Amycolatopsis sp. NBC_01480: one gene and its partner. The protein of the gene in region 1 interacts with the protein of each later gene in a pairwise test. Links are inferred from orthologs where the notes say so. Each region holds a gene or a part of one and is shown on either strand. Other genes may lie near its edges.

Region 1 (10,846 bases):
CGACTGGGTGCGGCTGGGCCTCTCGCACCCGTGCACGACGTTCGACAAGTGGCCGCTGGTCCCGGTGGTGGACGCCGACGGCGAGACCGTCACCGACTTCGTCCGGACGTGGTTCTGATGGACCTGGTGATCCGCGGGGCCCAGGTCGCCGACGGCACCGGGTCCGAGCTCGCCCGCCACGACGTCGGGATCACCGACGGCCGGATCGCCGGCGTCGCCGAGCCCGGATCGCTGACCGGACACCGGATCCTGGACGCCGGCGGGCTCGTGCTCGCGCCGGGCTTCATCGACATGCACTCGCACTCCGACCTCCAGCTGCTCGCGAAGCCGGACCATCTCGCGAAGGTCTCCCAGGGCGTCACCACCGAGGTGCTCGGCCAGGACGGGCTGTCCTACGCGCCGGTCGACGACACCGTGCTCGAAGCCCTGCGCCAGCAGCTCTCCGGCTGGAACGACGACCCGGCCGGCTTCGACTGGAACTGGCGCTCGGTCGGCGAGTACCTGGACCGGCTCGACGCGGGCGTCGCGGTGAACGCCGCCTACCTCGTGCCGCAGGGCACCGTGCGGATGCTCGCGCTGGGCTGGGAGGACCGGCCCGCGACCGACGCGGAAATGGCGCGGATGAAGGAACTCGTGGCGACCGGGCTGCGCGAAGGCGCCTTCGGGATGTCGTCCGGCCTCACGTACACGCCCGGGATGTACGCCGACACGGCCGAACTCGTCGAGCTGTGTCAGGTGGTCGGCGAGCACGGCGGCTACTACAGCCCGCACCACCGCAGCTACGGCAAGGGCGCGCTGGAGGCGTTCGCGGAGATGGTCGACGTCTCACGCCGCTCGGGCTGCCCGCTGCACCTCGCGCACGCCACGATGAACTTCTCCGTCAACAAGGGCAAGGCGCCGGACCTGCTGCGGCTGCTGGACAACGCCCTCGACGACGGCTGCGACATCACCCTCGACACCTACCCGTACCTGCCCGGCGCCACCTACCTCTCGGCCCTGCTGCCGAGCTGGGCCACCGAGGGCGGGCTGGACGCGACGCTGGCCCGGCTGTCCGATGTGGACACCCGGGAGCGGATCCGCGCCGAGATCGAGGAGTCCGGTTCGGACGGTGCGCACGGCGTGCCGATCGACTGGGACGCCATCGAAATCAACGGCGTCCGCAACGCCGGCAACGCCGCGCTGGTCGGCCACAGCGTCGCCGCGTCCGCGCGGGCCGCCGGCCGCCCGCCGTCGGAGCTGTACTTCGACACCCTGCTCGACGAGCGCCTCGGCACCTCCTGCCTGATGCACGTGGGGCACGAGGAGAACGTGCAGGCGATCATGCGGCACCGCACGCACACCGGCGGCTCCGACGGGCTGCTGGTCGGCGACCGGCCGCACCCGCGCTCCTGGGGCACGTTCCCCCGCTACCTGGCCCGCTACGTCCGTGACCTGGGCGTGCTCGGGCTGGCCGACTGCGTCGCGCACCTCACCGGGCGCGCGGCACGGCGGCTGCGGCTCGCCGACCGGGGGCTCGTGCGCCCCGGGTACGCGGCCGACCTGGTGCTCTTCGACCCCGCCACGGTCGCCGACACCGCCACGTTCGACGCCCCGAGGCAGCCCGCCGAAGGGATCCCCCATGTCTTCGTGAACGGCGTCGCCGCGATCGAGGACGGCCACCCCACCGGCGCTCTGGCCGGCCGTTCTCTTCGTCACCCCGGGAGGGGCCGATGATCCACTGGCTGCACACCACCACGGGCGGGCTGCTCACGCTCGCCGCCGTCTCGATCGCCGTCCTGCTCGTCCTGATCATCAAGGTGAAGGTCGAGCCGTTCATCGCGCTGATCGTGGTCGGCCTGCTCACCGCGCTGGCCGCCGGGCTGCCCGTGGGCACCCTGGTCGGCACGGCGCAGAAGACCTCGGACTCCTTGCTGGAGAAGGGGTTCGGCAGCATCCTCGGGCACATCACCGCGATCATCGGCCTGGGCACGCTGCTCGGCTCGATCCTGGAGAAATCCGGCGGCGCCAAGGTGCTGACCGCGGCGTTGCTGCGTTCGTTCGGCGAGAAGCGCGCCCCGCTGGCGATGGGCCTGTCCGGCCTGATCTTCGGCATCCCGGTGTTCTTCGACATCGGCATCTTCGTGCTGGCGCCACTGGTCTACGCCGCGGCGAAGCAGGGCGGCCGCTCGATCGTGCTGTACGCCATGCCGCTGCTGGCCGGACTGTCGATCACGCACGCGTTCATCCCGCCACACCCCGGCCCGGTCGCGGCCGCCGGGCTGCTGCACGTGGACCTCGGCTGGCTGATCCTGATGGGCGCGATCTGCGGCATCCCGGCCTGGTTCATCGGCGGCATCCTGTACTCGACCTGGATCGGCAAGCGGGTGAACGTGCCGCTGGCCGAGGAGTTCGCCAAGCTGGCCGGTGAAGCCGAGGACGAAACCGAGAACCCGCCTTCGCTCGGACTGGTCAGCGGCATCATCGCGATCCCGCTCGTGCTGATCCTCGCGGGCACGTTCGGGAGCATCCTGCTGCCCAAGAACTCCAGCGCCGCCGGGGTCGCGGCCTTCCTGGGCACCCCGGCGATCGCGCTGACGATCGCCACCCTGCTGGCGTCCTGGCTGCTGGGCCACCGCCGCGGGATGACCGGCGCCCAGCTGGGCGAGCTTTCGGCCGCGGCGCTGCGGCCGGTCGCGATGATCCTGCTGGTGGTCGGCGCGGGCTCGTTCTTCGGGGCCGTGCTGTCCGCGACCGGCATCGGCCAGGCGGTTGCCGGCTCGCTGGGCGATGCCGGGCTGCCGGTGATCCTGGCGGCATACGTGATCAGCTGCGGCATGCGCATCGCGCAGGGCTCGGCGACCGTCGCGATCGTGACCACCAGCGGCATCGTCGCGCCGACGGTGATGCAGCTGCACTACTCGCAGGCGCAGCTGGCACTGGTCGTCGTCGCGATCTCGGCCGGCTCGATCATCGCCTCGCACGTGAACGACGGCGGGTTCTGGATCGTGTCCCGCTACTTCGGACTGACCGTGCCGAACACGCTGAAAACCTGGACCGCGCTGGAAACAGTCCTTTCCGTCAGCGGTTTCGCCGTGGCAGCATTGGCCATGCTAGTGGTCTGAACCACATCCGGTCCCCTCACTGTTGGGAGATACCACGATGTCAGGACTTTCCCGCCGCACCTTCCTCGGCGCGGCCGGCGCCGCGGGCCTGGGCACCGTTCTCGGCGCCCAGCTCGCGAACGCCACGCCGCGGGTGTGCCGTCCCTCCGCCGGCACCACCGCGTACGTCGGCAGCTACACCAGCACCCCGCCCGCGGGGCACGGCCTCGACGTGGTCAGCCGCGCGGGCTCCGAGCCCGCGCTCACGCCTGTCCGCACCGTCACCGGCGTGCCGGATGCGTCGTGGTTCGACCGCAGCCGCGACGGCCGGTTCCTGTACGCCACCAACGAAGGCGACCCGGACGGGGCGGTCTCGGCGCTGGACATCAGCAACGTGACCGACCCGAAGCTGCTGGGCAGCACGCCGTCGAAGGGCAGCGCGCCGACCCACCTTTCCGTGCACTCCAGCCAGAAGTACGTGCTGGCGGCCAACTACGGCTCGGGCAGCGTGGTCGTGCTGCCGATCGAGGACGGCGGCAGGCTGGGCGCGGCGACGGACCTGCAGCAGCACGTCGGCCCCGAGCGCGACCCGCACGCGCACCAGGTGGTCAACGACCCCACCGGCCAGTGGGTGCTCTCGGTCGACCTGGGCGCGGACTCGGTGTACGTCTACACCCTGGACGTCGGCACCGGGAAACTCGCGCTGCACCAACAGGTCACGCTCCCCTCGGGCGCCGGGCCGCGGCACCTCGCGTTTCACCCGAACGGCCGGTTCGCCTACCTCGCGCAGGAACTGCGGCCGGAGATCACCGTGCTGAGCTGGGACGCGGCGGCGGGCAAGCTGACGCCGATCGCGGTCGTCCCGGCGGTGCCCGCGGGCAGCACCGGCGACCTCTTCCCCGGCGAGATGGCGGTGTCGAAGAACGGGAAATTCGCCTACGCCACCGTGCGCGGGCCGAACACGATCGCCACGTTCACCGTCTCCGCCGACGGCTCGGCGATCACGCTGGCGTCCAGTGTGGACACCGGCGGCAACTGGCCGCGGCACCTCGCGCTTTCCCCGGACGAAGCCTGGTTCTACGTCTCGAACCAGCGCTCCGGCACCGTCACCTGGCTGCCGCGCGACGCCTCGACCGGCCTGCCCGGGGCGGTCGCGGGGTCGCTCGCCGTTCCGTCGGTCAATTCCGTCTTCTTCGCCTGAACTGCTCGTGAGTGTTTATGCCGGTTCTAACCGGCATAAACACTCACGAGCCCTTCCCACCTGGAGCCCATCCATGAGACTGCGCCGCACGTTCACCGCCGTCGCCGCGCTGGCCCTGCTGGCCGGCTGCGCGCCCACCCAGTCCGCCCCCGCCGCGTCCGGCGGCGACGAACAGACCGGCACGCTGCGGGTCTGGCTGTTCGACGAAGCCAGCCGCGCGCCCAAGGAAGCCGCGGTGAAGGACGCCATCGCCGAGTTCAAGGCCGCGCACGCCGGGGTGGACGTGGACGTGCAGTGGGTGCCGGTCGAGGGCCGCGCCGACAAGTTCTCCGGCGCCTTCAACGACCCGTCGAACGCCCCGGACGTCGCCGAGTTCGGCAACACCGACGTGGCCAGCTACGCCCAGACCGGTGCGCTGTCCGACCTCACCGGCGACATCTCGTCGTGGAGCGAGGGCAAGGACCTGCTGCCAACCGTGCTGGACACCGCCAAGGCGAACGGCAAGACCTACGGGCTGCCCTGGTACACCGGCATCCGCGCGCTCTACTACCGCACCGACGTGTTCACCGAGCTGGGCCTCAAGCCGCCGGCCACGCTCGCCGAGCTGACCGAGGACGCGCGCAAGATCCGCGCGGCCAAGCCCGATCTGTACGGCATCTCCGTCGGCGGCAAGTACACCTACGCGATGCTGCCCTACATCTGGGCCAACGGCGGCGAGATCGCCAAGCAGGACAACGGGAAGTGGACGTCCACTGTGGAGGCCGATCCGGCCAAGGCGGGCATCACGCAGTACGCCGGCCTGCTGAAGGACGACATCTGCCCGCCCTCGGCGTGCGCGAACCTCACCGGCACGCAGAGCGTGACGGCGTTCGCCGGCGGCAAGGCCGGCATGACCATCGGCGGCGACTTCAACCGCAAGGCCGTGGAACAGGGCGCGGTGAAGGGCAAGTACGCCGTGGTCCCGCTGCCCGGCACCACTCCGGGCTCGGTCGCGCCCGCGTTCGCCGGCGGCAACCTGCTCGGCGTGTTCGGCGCCAGCAAGCGCCACGGGCTCGCCGTGCAGTTCGCCGAGCTGCTGGCCGGGGCGAAGTACCAGGAGAAGATGTACAACGCCATGGGCAATCTGCCCACCCTCGGCAGCGTGCAGGAGAAGCTGGCCGCGAGCGACCCGTCGCTGAAGCCCTTCGTGGACAGCCTGAAGGCGGGCACCAAGTTCGTGCCGAGCACTCCCGCGTGGTCGAAGATCGACAGCCAGAACGTGCTGCCCACGGCCGTGCAGCAGATCGCGACCGGCGGCAAGGACCCGGCGGGCGCGCTCGCCGACGCCGCGGCCGCGATGAACAAGAACTTCGGCTAGCCGCCGTGGTCACGCAGCAACTGCCCGTCGCCGTCCCGGCCCCGCCCGCGCCCCGCCGGCCGCGGCGGCGCCGGGACGGCCGGGCGGCCGTGCTCTACCTGCTGCCGGCGGGGATCCTGCTCGCCGCGCTGCTGGTGTACCCGATCTACCAGCTGGTGCTGATCTCGTTCTACGACTACGGGCAGCCCCAGGCCGCGGGCGCGGCGCCGCTGGTGTTCCTCGGCTTCGACAACTACGCGGCCCTGCTGTCCGACGTGCAGTTCTGGACCGTGCTCGGCAAGACGGTCGGGTTCGCGGCCGCCTGTGTCATCGGCAGCCTGGTGGCCGGGACGGGGCTGGCGGTGCTGGCCAGCCGGGTGCGCGCGGTGCCGCGGACGCTGCTGTTCCTGGCCGCGCTCGGCGCGTGGTCGACGCCCGCGATCGCCGGCTCGTACGTCTGGCTGTTCCTCTTCGACACCGATTTCGGGCTGGTCAACGAGGTGCTCTCGGGCGTCGGCTTCACCGGGATGGCGCACCATTCCTGGACGTTCGGCACCTTCGGCGCGTTCGGGCTGGTGGCCGCCGAGGTGATCTGGTGCTCGTTCCCGTTCGTGCTGGTCACGATGTACGCCGGGATCAAGGCGATCCCGGAGGAGGTGCTGGAGGCCGCTTCGCTCGACGGCGCCTCGCTGTGGCGCTCCACCTGGACGGTCGTGCTGCCGATGGTGCGGCCGCTGCTGATGATCGCGACCATCCAGTCGATCATCTGGGACTTCAAGGTGTTCACCCAGATCTACGTGATGACCAACGGCGGCGGCGTCGCGGGGCGCAACCTCGTGCTGAACGTCTACGCCTACCAGCAGGCCTTCGCCGGGCAGGAATACGGCCTCGGCTCGGCGATCGGAGTCGTGATGACGGTGCTGCTGCTGTCCATCACCGGGCTGTACGTCCGGTCCCAGCGCCGGAGCGAAGCATGGCTGTGACGACCGCGCGGCGCGTTCGCCGCCCCGGGCGGCTGGTGGCCGAGATCATCACGGTGGTGGTGGCCGGGCTGGTGGCGTTCCCGCTGTACTGGATGGTGCTCTCGGCGTTCAAGCCGGCCGGGGAGATCCAGACCGCGAACCCCAAGCCGTGGACGCTGGCGCCTTCGCTGGACAGCTTCGAGCGGGTGCTGACGGTGTCCGGCTTCAGCCGGTTCTTCCTCAACAGCCTGGTGGTCGCGCTGGCCGTGGTGGTGCTGTCGCTGCTGTTCTCGTTCCTCTCGGCGGTGGCGCTCACCCGGTTCCGCTTCCGCGGCCGGACGGTGCTGCTGGTGATGATCCTGGTGGCGCAGATGGTGCCGGTGGAGGCGCTGACCATCCCGCTGTTCTTCCTGATGCGCTCGATCGGCGCGGTGGCGCCGGAGTTCGGGCTCAACGAGCTGGGCTCGCTGGTGCTGGTGCACCTGGCCTTCAGCCTGCCGTTCGCGATCTGGATGCTGCGCGGGTTCGTCGCGGCGGTGCCGGTGGAACTGGAGGAAGCGGCGAAGCTGGACGGCGCGTCACGGATGCGCTTCACCTGGCAGATCCTGTTCCCGCTGGTCGCGCCCGGGCTGGTCGCGGTGAGCGTGCTCGCGTTCATCCACGCGTGGAACGACTTCCTGTTCGCCAAGACGTTCATCATCTCCAAGACCGAGAACCAGACGCTGCCGCAGGCGATCCTGGTGTTCTTCAAACCGGAGGACACCGACTGGGGCGCGGTGATGGCGTCGTCCACCCTGATGACCATCCCGGTCCTGGTGTTCTTCGTGCTGGTGCAACGCCGGCTCGTGTCCGGGATGTCCGGCGCGGTGAAAGGCTGATCATGCCCGGATTCGACACCCTGCTCCCCCGCCCGGTCTCGGTTTCCGCCGCGCCGGGCAGCTGCCCGTGGCCGGCGCCGGTCTCAGTGCGGACCGCGCCGGAACTGCCCGCGGAGGGCTACCGGCTGGAGATCACGCCGGACGGCGTCACGCTGTTCGCCGCCGACGCCGCGGGCGAGGTGTACGGCCGCCAGACGCTGCGGCAGCTCGCCGGGCCGGACGCGTTCCGCGCCGCTTCCATCCACAGTGGACTGACGCTGCCCTGCGGGGTGGTGGAGGACCACCCGCGGCACGGCTGGCGCGGCTGCCTGCTCGACGTCGCCCGGCACTTCCGGACCAAGGCCGAGGTACTGCGGTTCGTCGACCTGCTGGCCGCGCACAAGCTGAACGTGCTGAACCTGCACCTCACCGACGACCAGGGCTGGCGGATCGAGGTGCCGCGCTACCCGAGGCTGACGTCCGTCGGCGGCTGGCGGAGCTCGTCGATGGTCGGCCGGCACGACGGCCCCGAGCGCGACGGCCGTCCGCACGGTGGCTTCTACACCACCGAGGACATGCTCGAGATCGTCGCGTACGCCGCTTCCCGCGCCGTGACGGTGGTGCCGGAGATCGACGTGCCCGGCCACGCCCGCGCCGCCATCGCCGCGTACCCGAAGCTGGGACCGGACCCGGACGCCGACTGGGCGGTGTGGACCTCCTGGGGCATCAGCACTTCGCTGCTCGACCCGTCGGAGTCCACAGTGGACTTCTTCCGCACCGTGTTCGACCACGTGCTGGACGTTTTCCCGTCGCCGGTGATCGCCCTGGGCGGGGACGAGGTGCCGGGCGCGACCGAGGAGCACAGCCGGTTCGTCCGCGAGATCGCCGCGCACCTGGTGTCGCGCGGGCGGCAGCCGATGGGCTGGGACGAGGTGCTGGAGATCGAGGGCCTGCCGTCGATGCTGATCGGCGCGTGGCAGTCCGACGCCGCCGGGGAGCGCGCCGCGGCACTGGGCCACGACGTGGTGCTGTGCTCGGAGGAGCACCTGTACCTCGACCACCGCCAGTCGGATCACCCGGACGAACCGATCCCGGTCGGCTACCTGCACACGCTGGAGGACGTCTACGGCTACGAGCCGACGCTGGCCGGCCCCCAGCTGCGCGGCGTGCAGGCCCAGGTCTGGACCGAGCACCTCGACTCGGTGCGGCGGGTGGACTACGCGGCTTTCCCACGCCTGTCCGCCTTCGCGGAAGTGGCGTGGAGCCCGGCGGGACGCGACTTCGCCGAGTTCCTGCCCCGCTTGCGCGACCACCACTTCCCGCGGCTGGACGCGCTCGGCGTCGAGTACCGGCCGCTGGACGGGCCGCATCCTTGGCAGACCCGTCCGGACGCGCCGGGACGGCCGCGCTGACTCGTGAGCGTTCAGGCCGGTTCTAACCGTCCTGAACACTCACGAGCTGGTGGACTTCAGCCGGTACCAGACCTCGGGCCGCCCCACCTGCCCGTACCGCGGCTCGCGCTGGGCCAAACCGTTGTCCGCCAGGTATTCGAGGTAACGCCGGGCCGTCACGCGGGACGCGCCGATCGCGCTCGCCGCAGCGCCGGCGGAGAGGCCTTCCCCGGCCCCGGCCAGTGCCTCGGTGATCGCCTCCAGCGTCTGGGCGCTCATCCCCTTCGGCAGCGGCGGGTGCTCGGTGGTGCGCAACGACGCGAGCGCCCGGTCGATCTCGGCCTGGCCGCCGGCCTCACCCGAGGCTTGCCGGAACTCCGCGTACCGCTCCAGTTTTTCCCGCAGTGAAGCGAAAGTGAACGGCTTCAGCAGGTACTGCACCACCCCGACGGACACCGCCGCCTTCACCAGCGCCAGGTCGCGCGCCGAGGTCACCGCGATCACGTCGATGGGCAGCCCGGCCGCGCGCAGGGAGCGGCAGACCGCGAGCCCGTGCGTGTCGGGCAGGTAGAAGTCGAGCAGCACCAGGTCGACCGGCTCGCGCTCGCAGAACCGCAGCGCGTCGCCGCCGGAGTGCACCACACCGGCGACGGCGAACCCCGGCAGCCGCTCCACGTAGACCCGGTGCGCCTCGGCGGCCACCGGCTCGTCCTCCACCACCAGCACGCGGATCACCGGGGCGCCTCCTGTTTCGGCAGCCGGACGGTGAACACCGCGCCGCCGTCCCGGCCGACGTCGACACTGCCGCCGTACCGCCGCACGGCCTGGCCGACCAGCGCCAGCCCGAGCCCGTGGCCCTCGGCCGCCTTGGTCGACCAGCCTCGGCGGAACATGTCCCCCACAGCCTCCTCCGGCACGCCCGGACCGTTGTCGGCGACCCGCAGGAACAAACCGCCGTCCTCCGACCGCGCGGTGACGACCACGGCGGGCCGCCCGCCCGCGCCGCGCACGGCCGCGTCGATCCCGTTGTCGACCAGGTTTCCCAGGATGGTCACCAGGTCCCGGCCGGCGATCGCCAGGTCCTCCTCGATCACCGTGTCCGGCGTGATGGTGAACTCGACCCCGCGTTCACTCGCCTCCGCCGCCTTGCCCAGCAGCAGCGCGGCGAGCACGGGCTCGGCGATCGAGCCCACCACCCGGTCGGTCAATTCCTGGGCCAGCGCCAGCTCCGCCGTGGCGAACTCGACCGCGTCCTCCGGCCGGCCGATCTCGACCAGCGAAACGACGGTGTGCAGCCGGTTCGCCGCCTCGTGCGCCTGCGAACGCAGCGCTTCCGCGAGGCTGCGCGCCGTGGTCAGCTCGCCGGTCAGGGTCTGCAACTCGGTGTGGTCGCGCAGCAGCACGACGGTGCCCTGCGCCCGCCCACCCGAACGCACCACCGTCGTGCTGACCACGAGCACCCGGGAATCGGTGACGTGCAGCTGTTCGGCCCGTGCCGGTTCGACCGGCGTCGGCCCGGTTTCGGTGGCGGTGAACGCGGCCGCCAGCTCCGGCGGCAGGCCCAGCTCGTCCAGCGGGAGGCCGACCGGGTCGGCGTGGAAGCCGAGCAGCGTGCGGGCGCCGTCGTTGCACAGCCCGACGCGCCCGTCGCGATCGACGAGCAGCACGCCCTCGCGGACCGAGTGCAGCACGGCTTCGTGGTACTCGAACAGGTTGCTCAGCTCGCCGGGCGCGATGCCGCGGGTCTGGCGGCGCAGCCGCGCGCTCACCAGCCAGCCGCCGCACGCGCCGACCAGCAGCACCGCCGCCGCGACGCCGACCAGCGGCCAGACCCGGTCCTGCAGCTCCGCGGAAATCGCCGCGATGGTGATGCCCACGGCCACCAGCGCGACCACCCGGTGCTGCGCGTCGAACACCGGCACCACCGCGCGGACCGACGGGCCGAGCGAGCCGGTGTAGGTCTCGCTGACCACGCCGCCGCGCTGCGCGGCCTCGATGTGGCCGAGGAACGGCTGCCCG
Region 2 (10,669 bases), 4.4 Mb from region 1 along the record:
GGCGGCCTTGCGGACCTTCGACGAGAGGGCGTTCGCGAGGAACGTCAGCTCGCCGTCGAATTCGGCCGGGCGGTCGTCGCGGGAATGGCGGGCCGTGGCGTGGCGGTGGCTGACCGCGCGGGCCAGCAGGCCTGAGGCGTTGTCGACGTCGGCGACCGCCAGCCGTCCGCCCGCGGCGCCCACGATCACCGAGTGGACCAGCCGCACCAGCTGCTGGAACCGGTCCGCGAGCGCCTCGCGGACCACGTGGTGGGTGTCGGCCTCGCGCCAGAGCAGGTGCGAGAGCCCGAGCGAGCCGGTGAACCGCCGGTCCAGCTCGACCACCAGCCGGCGCAGGCTGCCCGCCAGATCGCCGGGGACGACCACCGTGGCGGGCTCGATCTGCTCGTCCGGCAGCCGGTCCACGAGTGCGGCCAGCAGGTCGGCCTTGCGCCGGAAGTAGTAGTGCACCAGGCCCTTCGGCACCCCGGCGCGCTCCGCGATGCGGGACGTCGGGGTGGCCTCGAAGCCGGACTCGGCGAACAGCTCCTCAGCGGCGCTCAGGATCCGCTCTTTCGCCGAGTCCTCGGTCATGCCAGCTCCTTTGCTGCCAATACGCGTTCTTTCAGTGCTGCCCGGCCGTCCGGTGGGCGGCCTGCGCCACCGGCATCGCGGCCGCGCCGGCGATGATCGTCAGCGCGCCGGCCACCCAGGACGTCCACGACGCCCCGTTCAGCTCGGTGTACCCGATCACCCAGGGCGCGATGAACAGCAACACGCCGAGGACGATCTGGATCCCTTCGCCGTAGACCGCGCCGGGCGCGCCCAGCGACACCAGGCCGTCGATGGCGACCAGCGCGCCGAGGATCACCATCGTCCACATCGCCGCGTTGCTCGTGCTCAGCCAAAGGGGTGAAAGAGCGGCGACAACACCGATGACGACCTCGGCCCAGTCATGGGGCCGGGTCCAGGCGCGCGTCGAGACTTCACTCATTCGTGCTCACCTCCGCAGAGAACTCACTGTTCAGGAAGTTTCCTGACCCCGATTCTGCGCCTTGGTTGGCCAGCCGGTCAAGATCTGTGGGTCACACTTCGGGGTGTGCGGGTGCCCCTCGTCTCGTACAGTTGTGCCCGCGAGTTACTGGCGAGTAATTTCATCCGCCACGCCGCGACCCGCACCTTGTGGAGGTTCCGATGACGCAGCTCGACGAGATCAAGCAGGCCATCCTGACCGGCGACACCGCCGCCGTCGCCTCGCTTCCCGTGCCCGAGAGCTACCGCGGGGTGACGGTGCACGAGGACGAGGTGGCCATGTTCGACGGCCTCGAAAGCAAGGACAAGGACCCGCGCAAGTCGCTGCACGTCGACGACGTGCCGACCCCCGAGCTGGGCCCGGGCGAGGCGCTGGTCGCCGTGATGGCCAGCGCCATCAACTACAACACCGTGTGGACGTCGATCTTCGAGCCGATCCCCACGTTCAAGTTCCTGAAGAAGTACGGCAAGCTCTCGCCGCTGGCCAAGCGGCACGACCTGCCGTACCACGTGGTCGGCTCCGACCTGTCCGGCGTGGTGCTGCGCACCGGGGTCGGCGTGCACACCTGGAAGCCGGGCGACGAGGTCGTCGCGCACTGCCTGAACGTCGAGCTGGAGAGCCCGGACGGGCACAACGACACGATGCTCGACACCGAGCAGCGGATCTGGGGCTTCGAGACCAACTTCGGCGGGCTGGCCGAGATCGCGCTGGTCAAGGCGAACCAGCTGATGCCGAAGCCGGCCCACCTGACCTGGGAGGAGGCCGCCTCCCCCGGGCTGGTCAACTCCACCGCGTACCGGCAGCTGGTCTCGCGCAACGGCGCGGACATGAAGCAGGGCGACGTCGTGCTGATCTGGGGCGCCTCGGGCGGCCTCGGCTCGTACGCCACGCAGTACGCGCTGAACGGCGGCGCGATCCCGGTGTGCGTCGTGTCCAGCCCGGAGAAGGCCGAGATCTGCCGGAAGCTCGGCGCCGAGCTGATCATCGACCGCAACGCCGAGGACTACCGGTTCTGGAAGGACGAGCACGAGCAGGACCCGCGGGAGTGGCAGCGGTTCGGCGCGAAGATCCGCGAGCTGACCGGCGGCGAGGACCCGGACATCGTCTTCGAGCACCCGGGCCGCGAGACCTTCGGCGCGTCGGTCTACGCGGCGCGCAAGGGCGGCACGATCGTGACCTGCGCGTCGACATCGGGATACATGCACCAGTACGACAACCGGTACCTGTGGATGAACCTGAAGCGGATCGTCGGCTCACACTTCGCGAACTACCGCGAGTCGTGGGAGGCCAACCGGCTGATCTCGAAGGGGCTCATCCACCCGACGCTGTCCAAGGCCTATTCCCTCGAGGAGACCGGCCAGGCCGCGCTCGACGTGCACCGCAACGCGCACCAGGGCAAGGTCGGCGTGCTCGCGCTGGCGCCGGAGGAAGGGCTCGGCGTGCGCGACGAGGAACTGCGCGCCAAGCACCTCGACGCGATCAACGCGTTCCGTGGGGCCTGAACCCGGCTATCGGCCGATCACGTTCGCCCGCTCGGCGCACGTGTCGGCCGCACACCGTGGGGGCTCACCCGTCCGAGACCCCGTTGCGACTACGGTGGTCACATGAGCCTTGGCGAGGAACGGGAGCTTGTGCCGCTGGGAGCCGGCTTCGACGTGGCGAAGCGCGGGTACAGCCGAGCACAGGTCGACGAACATCTGGAACGGCTTGACGCCGACCTGAAGATGCTCACCGGAGACCGCGACGCCGCCATCGGACAGGCGGGCGACCTGGCGCGGCAGCTGGAGATCGCGCGCGGCGAGATAGCCGACCTGCGCGGCCAGGTGGACCGGCTGGCGCAACCGCCGACGAGCGTCGAAGGCCTGTCCGAGCGGCTTCAGCGCATGCTGCGCCTGGCGCAGGACGAGGCCGCGGACACGCGTGCCCGCGCCGAGGCCGAGGCCGGCCACATCCGGGCGAAGGCGGAGACGGACGCGAGCGCCATGCGCGCCCGTTACGAGCAGCTGCTCACCGAGCTCGACCTCCGGCGCAAGGAGATGGAGGCGGAGCACCGCAAGGTGCTCGAGGACGCCCGCGCCGAGGGCAAGGCGATCACGGACAAGGCCGAGGCCGAGCGCAAGAAGCTCGACGCGGAGTCCGAGGCCCGCCGCACGCAGGTCGAAGAGGACTTCGAGATCGCGATGGCGGCGCGGCGCACCGAGGCGATGCGCGCGCTGGCCGAGCAGGAGGCCGCGAGCAAGGCCGAGGCCGAGCGCCGGGTCCGCGAGGCGACCGAGGACGCCGCCGCGATCCGCGCGAAGGTGCTGGAAGAGGAGACCACGGCGAAGGCGGACATCGAACGCCGTCAGCGCGAGTCGGTCGCCGACGCCAACAAGCGCCGTCAGGACTCGATCACCGAGGCCAACGCCCGGCTCGCCGAGGCGGCCGACGAGGCCCGCCGCCGGGTGCGCACCGCCACCGACGAGTCGAACCGGCGGATCACCCAGGCGAACGAGCGCGTCGAATCGCTGCGCAACGTCCGGTCCAGCCTGGCCGAGCAGGTGCGCCAGGCCCGGACCGTGCTGGCCGAGGCGCACCACGTGCTCGGTGAGACCGACACGAACGTGCCCGCGGACATCAAGGCGTCACCCTCACCGGTGCCGGCCGCCGCGGCCGCGGGCAAGCCCTCGAACGGCGAGCACGAGACGGTCCGCCTGCGGGCCTCGGACGTGCAGAAGCCGAAGGCCCAGGCCCAGGCGTCACCGCGCCCGGCAGGGAAACCGACTGGCGAGTAACCTACGTCCCGACAAGGGGCGAGGACGCCCTTTCGCCGGGTCGCTGGGAGGTTCGCGGATGGCTGTGTATCGGACTGTGGTGGTGGGCACCGACGGGTCGGACTCGTCGTTCGCCGCGGTGGACCGGGCCGCCGGGGTCGCCGCCGACGCGGGCGCCACCCTCGTCGTGGTGTGCGCCTACTACCCGGCGAGCAAGCACGACGTCGAGCGCGCGCAGGACGAGCTGGGCGAGGAGTCGTACCAGGTCGTCGGCTCCGCGCCGGCCGAGGACACCCTCCAGAGCGCCCGTGACCGCGCGGCCAAGGTCGGCGCGAAGAACATCGAGACGGTGGCGCTGAAGGGCGAGCCGGTCGAGGCGCTGCGCAAGGTCGTGCACGAGCGCTCGGCCGACCTGCTGGTGGTCGGCAACCGCGGGCTCAACACCCTCGCCGGGCGGATCCTCGGCTCGGTGCCGTCGGAAGTGGCCCGCAAGTCGGGCGTCGACGTGCTCATCGTGCACACGACCTGAGCCGTGGCCCAGGACGATCTCCAGCAACGCCTCGAGCGGGTGCTGCTCGGCGGGCCGCGCAAGTACACCCGCCTGGACGTGGCCCAGAAGGCCGGCGTCCCCGAGGAACGCTCGCGGCGGCTGTGGCGGGCCCTCGGGTTCGCGACGGTGGACGACGACGAAACCGTGTTCACCGACGCCGACGTCGCGGCGATGCGCACGGCCGACCAGCTCGTGCAGTCCGGTCTGGTGGAGCAGCACCTCGAAGTCGCGGTGACGCGCGCGCTCGGCCAGCACCTCTCGCGGCTGGCCGAGTGGCAGGTGCACATGCTGTGGCAGCTGATCACCGAAAACCCCGAGCTGGCCCGCAGCGACCGTCAGGTGGCGCGCCTGGTGGAGCGGCTGCTGCCGGAGCTGGAGCAGGTGCAGAACTTCGTCTGGCGCCGGCATTTGGCGGCGTACGCGGGCCGCGCGTTCGCTTCCTCGGACGAGGACCTCGAGGCGCGCACGCAGATCGTCGGCTTCGTCGACATGGTCGGCTACACCCGGCTGACCCGCCAGATCGACGAGGACGAGCTGAGCCAGGTGCTGGACGCCTTCGAGTCGCTGGCCACCGAGGTCATCGCCGAGCACCACGGCCGCGTGGTCAAGATGATCGGCGACGAGGTCCTCTTCGTGGCCGACGAGCCCGCTGCGGCCGCCGAGATCGCGCTGACGCTGACCGAGCGGACCAGCGCCGCGCCGGACCTGCCGGCGGTGCGCGCGGGCATGGCGTCGGGCCGCATCCTGTCCCGCTTCGGCGACGTGTACGGCTCGGTGGTCAACCTCGCCGCCCGGCTCACCTCGGTCGCCCGCCCGGACACCATCCTGGTCGACCGCGAGCTGGCAGCTGCGCTCGAACCCTTGCCGGCGTACGAACTCCGCACCCGGCGGCCGGTGGCGGTGCGCGGGTACAACCGGCTGCGGCCGTCCGCACTGCGACGGGCCAAGGACGAGCCCTCGGGGATGTTCGCGTCTTCGCAGCAGCTGGCGGCGGAGATGATGGGGTTGCCGGAAAACGTCGAGGACACCGAAACCGCGGAAGCCGCCGCCGAGGATTTGACCGTCGGCTCGCGGAGGCGGCGCAGGCGGCGTTAAGCCCGCTGCCGGACTCGTGAGTGTTCAGGCCGGTTCTAACCGGCATGAACACTCACGAGTCCTCAGGCGTCGTAGTCGACGGTGACGCGGTCGGTGACCGGGTGGGACTGGCAGGTGAGCACGAACCCGGCGTCCACTTCGGACTTCTCCAGGGCGAAGTTGCGCCGCATCTCCACCGAGCCCTCGGTGACGCGGGCGCGGCAGGTCCCGCACACCCCGCCCTTGCAGGCGAACGGCAGGTCCGGGCGGAACCGCTGCGCACCGTCCAGCACGGACGACTCACGGGGCAGGCTCATGGTCGTCGAGCGGCCGTCCAGCACCAGCGTGACTTCCGAGGACTCGCCGGCCACCGCCGCGTCCACGTGCTTCACCGGCTCCGGCGGCACATCATCGACGTAGAACAGCTCCTGGTGCACGCGCTCGGCCGGCACGCCGAATGACGAAAGCAGCTCCTGCGCTCCCGTCACCATCCCGAACGGACCGCACAGCCAGAAGTGGTCGACCTCGTCCACCGGGACCAGCAAGTCGAACAGCGCGCGCAGCTTGTCCACGTCGAGGCGGCCGGTGAACAGCTCGGCCTCGCGCGGCTCGCGCGAGAGCACGTGCACCAGCTCGAGCCGCGACGGCCAGCGGTCCTTCAGGTCGGCCAGCTCGTCCGCGAACATCACCGTGTCCGTGCGGCGGTTGCCGTACAGCACGGTCACCGTCGCGGCAGGCCCAGCTTCATCGGACATCGCCAGCAGCGAGGACGCGATCGACAGCACAGGCGTGATCCCCGAGCCCGCCGCGATCAGCACGTGGTGACCGCCCGTGGTCAGGTCCGGGGTGAACGACCCCGTCGGCGCCGCGACCTCCACCTCGTCCCCCGGGCGGACTTCGTTCACCAGCCAGGTCGAGAAGACGCCGTCCGGCACCAGCCGCACGCCGACGCGTGGCTGCGAACCCGCCTGGGCGCAGATCGAGTACGAGCGGCGCTCGTCGCGGCCGTCGACCGAACGCCGCAGCGTCAACGACTGGCCGGGCGCGAACGCGAACGTCTCCGCCAGCGCCGGCGGCACCTCGAAGGTGACGGCGACGGCGTCGTCGCAGAGCCGCTCGACGCCGGCGACCCGCAGGGAGTGGAAGCCCGTGCGCCGGGAAACCGCGGTGGTCACTTCAGATCTCCTTGACGTGTTCGAACGGTTCCAGGCAAGCGCGGCACCGCCGCAGCGCCCGGCACGCCGTCGCGCTGAACCGCGACTGCTCCTCGGTGTCGAGCGAGCCGCAGTGCGGGCAGGCCACGCGCGAAACCGGCCGCCCCAGCGTGAGCGGGATCGGCCCGGCGGCCCGCCGCGGCGCGGACCCCGGCGGCGCGATCCCGGCCTCGGCCAGCTTGCGCCGCCCGTCGGCCGAGATCCAGTCCGAGGTCCAGGCCGGCTCCAGCACCGTGCGGATCTCGACGTCGGTGAACCCGGCGCGCAGCAACGCGTGCTCCAGGTCGTCGCGCATGGTGTCCATCGCCGGGCAGCCGGTGTACGTGGGCGTGATCGCCACCGTCACCCGTCCGTCCTTTTCGGACACTTCGCGCAGCACCCCGAGGTCCGCCAGCGTGAGCATCGGCAGTTCAGGATCGGTGACCGTGGACGCCACCGCGCCGGCGGTCACCATGTCGCACCCGGCATAGCCCGAGCGACACTCTGCAGCTCGCCGACCAGGAAGCCCATCTTCTCCGTGTGCACGCCGTCGCGGCCCGTCCGCCCGGAAACCCCGGCCACAGCACCGATTTCCGGCCGCGAGACGGTGGCGGCCGCGAAGACCTGGTCCACCACCGCGTCGAACTCGGGCCGCAGCGTCGCCGCGTCCACCAGCTCCAGCGGGTGCGTGGTGAACAGCTCGCCCACGTACGGCCAGACCTCGGCCAGCCCCTCCTGCATGCGCTCGTGCGAAAGCCCGGTGCCGTCGCCGAGCCGGATCAGCCACTGGGCCGCGTAGTCGCGGTGGTAGGTCAGCTCCTTGACGCCCTTGGCGGCGATCGCGGCGAGCACCGGGTCCGCGCTGGACTCGAGCCGCTGCAGCAAGGCGAGCCGCCAGGTCGAGAACACGAACAGCCGCGCGATCAGGTGCCCGAAGTGGCCGCCGCCCAGCTCGGCGAGGCGGACGTTGCGGAACTCGTTCTCCACCCGGTCGAAGGCGAACGAGTCCTCGCCCCGGTCCGAGCCGTCGGCCTTGCCGGCCCGGGCCAGCAGGAGCCGGGCCTGGCCGAGCAGGTCGAGGGCGATGTTCGCGACCGCCACCTCGTCCTCCAGCTCGGGCGAGTTCGTCACCCACTCCTGGAGGCGGTGCGAGAAGATCAGCGCGTCGTCGCCCAGCATCAGGCAGTACGCGCCGAGCGCGGCGGCGTCCAGCCCGTCCGGGACCGAAGTGTCCATTCCGGACAGTGGATCCTCGAACCCGGTGCCGAACGCCCAGCGGGCGTCGTTCTCCTCGGTCAGCGACTCGTAGACGTTGTCGAAAGACATGGCTCTCCCCTACATGTGCGGAACGTCGTCGGGGATTTCGTAGAACGTCGGGTGCCGGTACACCTTGTCGCCGCTGGGCGCGAAGAACGGGTCCTTCTCGTCCGGCGAGGACGCGGTGATGTCCGCCGCCTTCACGACCCAGATCGACACGCCCTCGTTGCGGCGGGTGTAGAGGTCACGCGCGTTGTGCAGCGCCATGTCGTCGTCGGCCGCGTGCAGCGAGCCGACGTGCACGTGGTTCAGCCCGCGCTTGCCCCGGACGAACACCTCGTACAACGGCCAATCGTGCTTCATCACGAACCCTTCTGTGTCCTCTGGGGCCTGGCCCCAGACCCCGGCCGGGGGTCGAGCCCCCCTGGACCCCCCAACAGCTGTTTGGAGGCATGCGCGGCCGCAGCCTCACGGACCCAGGAGCCTTCGTCGTGCGCACGCTTGCGGTGCGCGATACGCGCGGTGTTGCAGGGCCCGTTGCCCTTCAGCACGTTCTTGAACTCGTCCCAGTCGACGGCGCCGAAGTCGTAGTGCTCCCGCTCGGCGTTCCAGCGCAGGTCCGGGTCCGGGAAGGTGACGCCCAGCACCTCGGCCTGCGGCACCGACATGTCGACGAACCGCTGCCGCAGCTCGTCATTCGTGTGCCGCTTGACCTTCCACGCCATGGACTGCGCGGTGTTCGGCGAGTCCGCGTCCGGCGGGCCGAACATCATCAGCGACGGCCACCACCAGCGGTTCACCGCCTCCTGCACCATCTCGCGCTGCTGCTCGGTGCCCCGCATCATCGTCATCAGCAGCTCGTACCCCTGCCGCTGGTGGAACGACTCCTCCTTGCAGATGCGGATCATCGCCCGCGCGTACGGCCCGTACGAGCTGCGGCACAGCGGCACCTGGTTGCAGATCGCGGCGCCGTCGACCAGCCAGCCGATCACGCCGACGTCGGCGAAGGTCAGCGTCGGGTAGTTGAAGATCGACGAGTACTTCTGCTTGCCGGTGATCAGCTTGTCGGTCAGGTCCGAGCGGTCCGCGCCCAGCGTCGCCGCGGCCGAGTACAGGTACAGCCCGTGGCCGGCCTCGTCCTGCACCTTGGCGAGCAGGATCGCCTTGCGCCGCAAGGAAGGCGCGCGGGTGATCCAGTTGCCCTCCGGCTGCATGCCGATGATCTCCGAGTGCGCGTGCTGCGCGATCTGGCGGATCATCGTCTTGCGGTAGCCCTCGGGCACCCAGTCGCGCGGCTCGATGCGCTGGTCGCGCTCGATGGTGTGCTCGAAGAGTTCTTCGAGGTCCGGAGCTACAGCGGTCACGGCTGCTCCTTCGTCACGAGGGTGAGCACGTCGTACTTGGCCACCGAGTCGCCGTCCTGGTTGGTGACGTCGGCGTCCCAGCGCACCTCGCCGTACTCCTGGTCGATCCGCGGGGTGATCTGCTTGGCGGTCAACGTCACCGTCAGCGCGTCGTCGACCTTGACCGGGGTGAGGAACCGCAGGTTCTCCAGCCCGTAGTTGGCCAGCACCGGGCCCGGCTCGGGCGAGACGAACAGGCCGGCCGCGAACGACACCACCAGGTAGCCGTGCGCGACGATCCCGCCGAACAGCGGGTTGGCCGCGGCCGCCTCCGGGTTGGTGTGCGCGTAGAAGGTGTCGCCGGTGAACTCGGCGAAGTGGTCGATGTCCGCGCGGGTCACCGTGCGCGGGCCGGCCACCACGCAGTCACCGAGCCGCAGCTCGGCGAGCGACTTGCGGAACGGGTGCTCGCCTTCCGTCCGAGGGGCGCCGGCGACCCACTGGCCGGTGACGGCGCTCAGCACGGTCGGGCTGCCCTGCACGGCGGTGCGCTGCATGTGGTGCAGCACGCCGCGGATGCCGCCCATCTCCTCGCCGCCGCCGGCGCGGCCGGGGCCGCCGTGGACGAGCTGCGGCATCGGCGAGCCGTGGCCCGTCGACTCCTTCGCGTCGTCACTGTCCAGCACCAGCAGCCGGCCGTGGTACGGCGCGACGCCGAGCACCACGGTCCGGGCGAAGACCGGGTCGCCGGTCACGATCGACCCGACCAGGCTGCCGCCGCCGCGCGCGGCCAGCTCGATGACCTGCTCGACCGAGGTGTACGGCAGCAGCGTGGACACCGGCCCGAACGCCTCGACCTCGTGCGGCTCCGAGCGCTCCGGGTCGGCCTTCAGCAGCACCGGCGACATGAACGCGCCCTTGGCGGCGTCGCCGTCCACCACCTCGACCTGCTCGGGGTCGCCGAAGACCACACTGCCCGCGTCGAGCAGGGCCTTGAGCGACCGTCGCACCTCTTCACGCTGTTCCAGGCTGGCCAGCGCGCCCATCCGGACGCCCTCGGCGGCCGGGTTGCCGACGGTCACCTTCGCGAGCCGCGCGCTGGCAGCCTCGGCGACGTCGTCCAGCAGCTCGGCCGGCACGAACGCGCGCCGGATCGCGGTGCACTTCTGGCCCGACTTCACGGTCATCTCGGTGACCAGCTGCTTCACGAACAGGTCGAACTCCGGGGTCGACGGCCGTGCGTCGGGCGCCAGGATCGAGCAGTTCAGCGAGTCGGCCTCGGCGTTGAACCGCACCGCGTTGCGGACCACCGCCGGGTGCGCGCGCAGCTTCTGCGCGGTGGAGGCGGAACCGGTGAACGACACCAGGTCCTGCGCCGTGAGGTGGTCCAGCAGGTCGCCGACGCTGCCGGCGACGAACTGCAGCGAGCCCTCGGGCAGGATGCCGGACTCGATGATCAGCTCGACCAGCCGCGCGGTCAGGTAAGC

Evidence for each region.
Region 2: the proteins of OG371_RS44260 (region 1) and paaC interact in binary tests that used the Escherichia coli proteins (3 or more experiments, as listed by UniProt). The link is inferred for Amycolatopsis sp. NBC_01480 from one-to-one orthologs.

What each region holds. Positions count from the first base shown.
Region 1 is NZ_CP109442.1:9,506,573-9,517,418, forward strand. What follows is about bases 7,726-10,724. They hold OG371_RS44260 (response regulator), read right to left. Parts: upstream 9,563-10,724; coding sequence 8,888-9,562; downstream 7,726-8,887. Other genes in these bases: OG371_RS44255 (beta-N-acetylhexosaminidase), read left to right, coding at 7,726-8,848; OG371_RS44265 (sensor histidine kinase), read right to left, coding at 9,559-10,724. Outside these bases: OG371_RS44220 (amino acid deaminase), read left to right, coding at 1-118; OG371_RS44225 (N-acyl-D-amino-acid deacylase family protein), read left to right, coding at 118-1,713; OG371_RS44230 (GntP family permease), read left to right, coding at 1,710-3,101; OG371_RS44235 (lactonase family protein), read left to right, coding at 3,139-4,281; OG371_RS44240 (extracellular solute-binding protein), read left to right, coding at 4,355-5,638; OG371_RS44245 (carbohydrate ABC transporter permease), read left to right, coding at 5,644-6,600; OG371_RS44250 (carbohydrate ABC transporter permease), read left to right, coding at 6,591-7,457; more of OG371_RS44255, read left to right, coding at 7,460-7,725; more of OG371_RS44265, read right to left, coding at 10,725-10,846. UniProt on the Escherichia coli protein: Member of the two-component regulatory system DpiA/DpiB, which is essential for expression of citrate-specific fermentation genes and genes involved in plasmid inheritance.
Region 2 is NZ_CP109442.1:5,082,402-5,093,070, reverse strand. Bases 5,980-8,801 are described here. They hold paaC (1,2-phenylacetyl-CoA epoxidase subunit PaaC), read right to left. Parts: upstream 7,909-8,801; coding sequence 7,051-7,908; downstream 5,980-7,050. Other genes in these bases: paaA (1,2-phenylacetyl-CoA epoxidase subunit PaaA), read right to left, coding at 8,202-8,801; paaB (1,2-phenylacetyl-CoA epoxidase subunit PaaB), read right to left, coding at 7,918-8,202; paaD (1,2-phenylacetyl-CoA epoxidase subunit PaaD), read right to left, coding at 6,566-7,057; paaE (1,2-phenylacetyl-CoA epoxidase subunit PaaE), read right to left, coding at 5,980-6,564. Outside these bases: OG371_RS24420 (TetR/AcrR family transcriptional regulator), read right to left, coding at 1-573; OG371_RS24415 (SPW repeat protein), read right to left, coding at 605-973; ccrA (crotonyl-CoA carboxylase/reductase), read left to right, coding at 1,174-2,514; OG371_RS24405 (chromosome segregation protein), read left to right, coding at 2,617-3,786; OG371_RS24400 (universal stress protein), read left to right, coding at 3,845-4,294; OG371_RS24395 (adenylate/guanylate cyclase domain-containing protein), read left to right, coding at 4,298-5,410; more of paaE, read right to left, coding at 5,473-5,979; more of paaA, read right to left, coding at 8,802-9,203; phenylacetic acid degradation bifunctional protein PaaZ, read right to left, coding at 9,200-10,669. UniProt on the Escherichia coli protein: Component of 1,2-phenylacetyl-CoA epoxidase multicomponent enzyme system which catalyzes the reduction of phenylacetyl-CoA (PA-CoA) to form 1,2-epoxyphenylacetyl-CoA. The subunit C may be essential for structural integrity of the alpha subunit.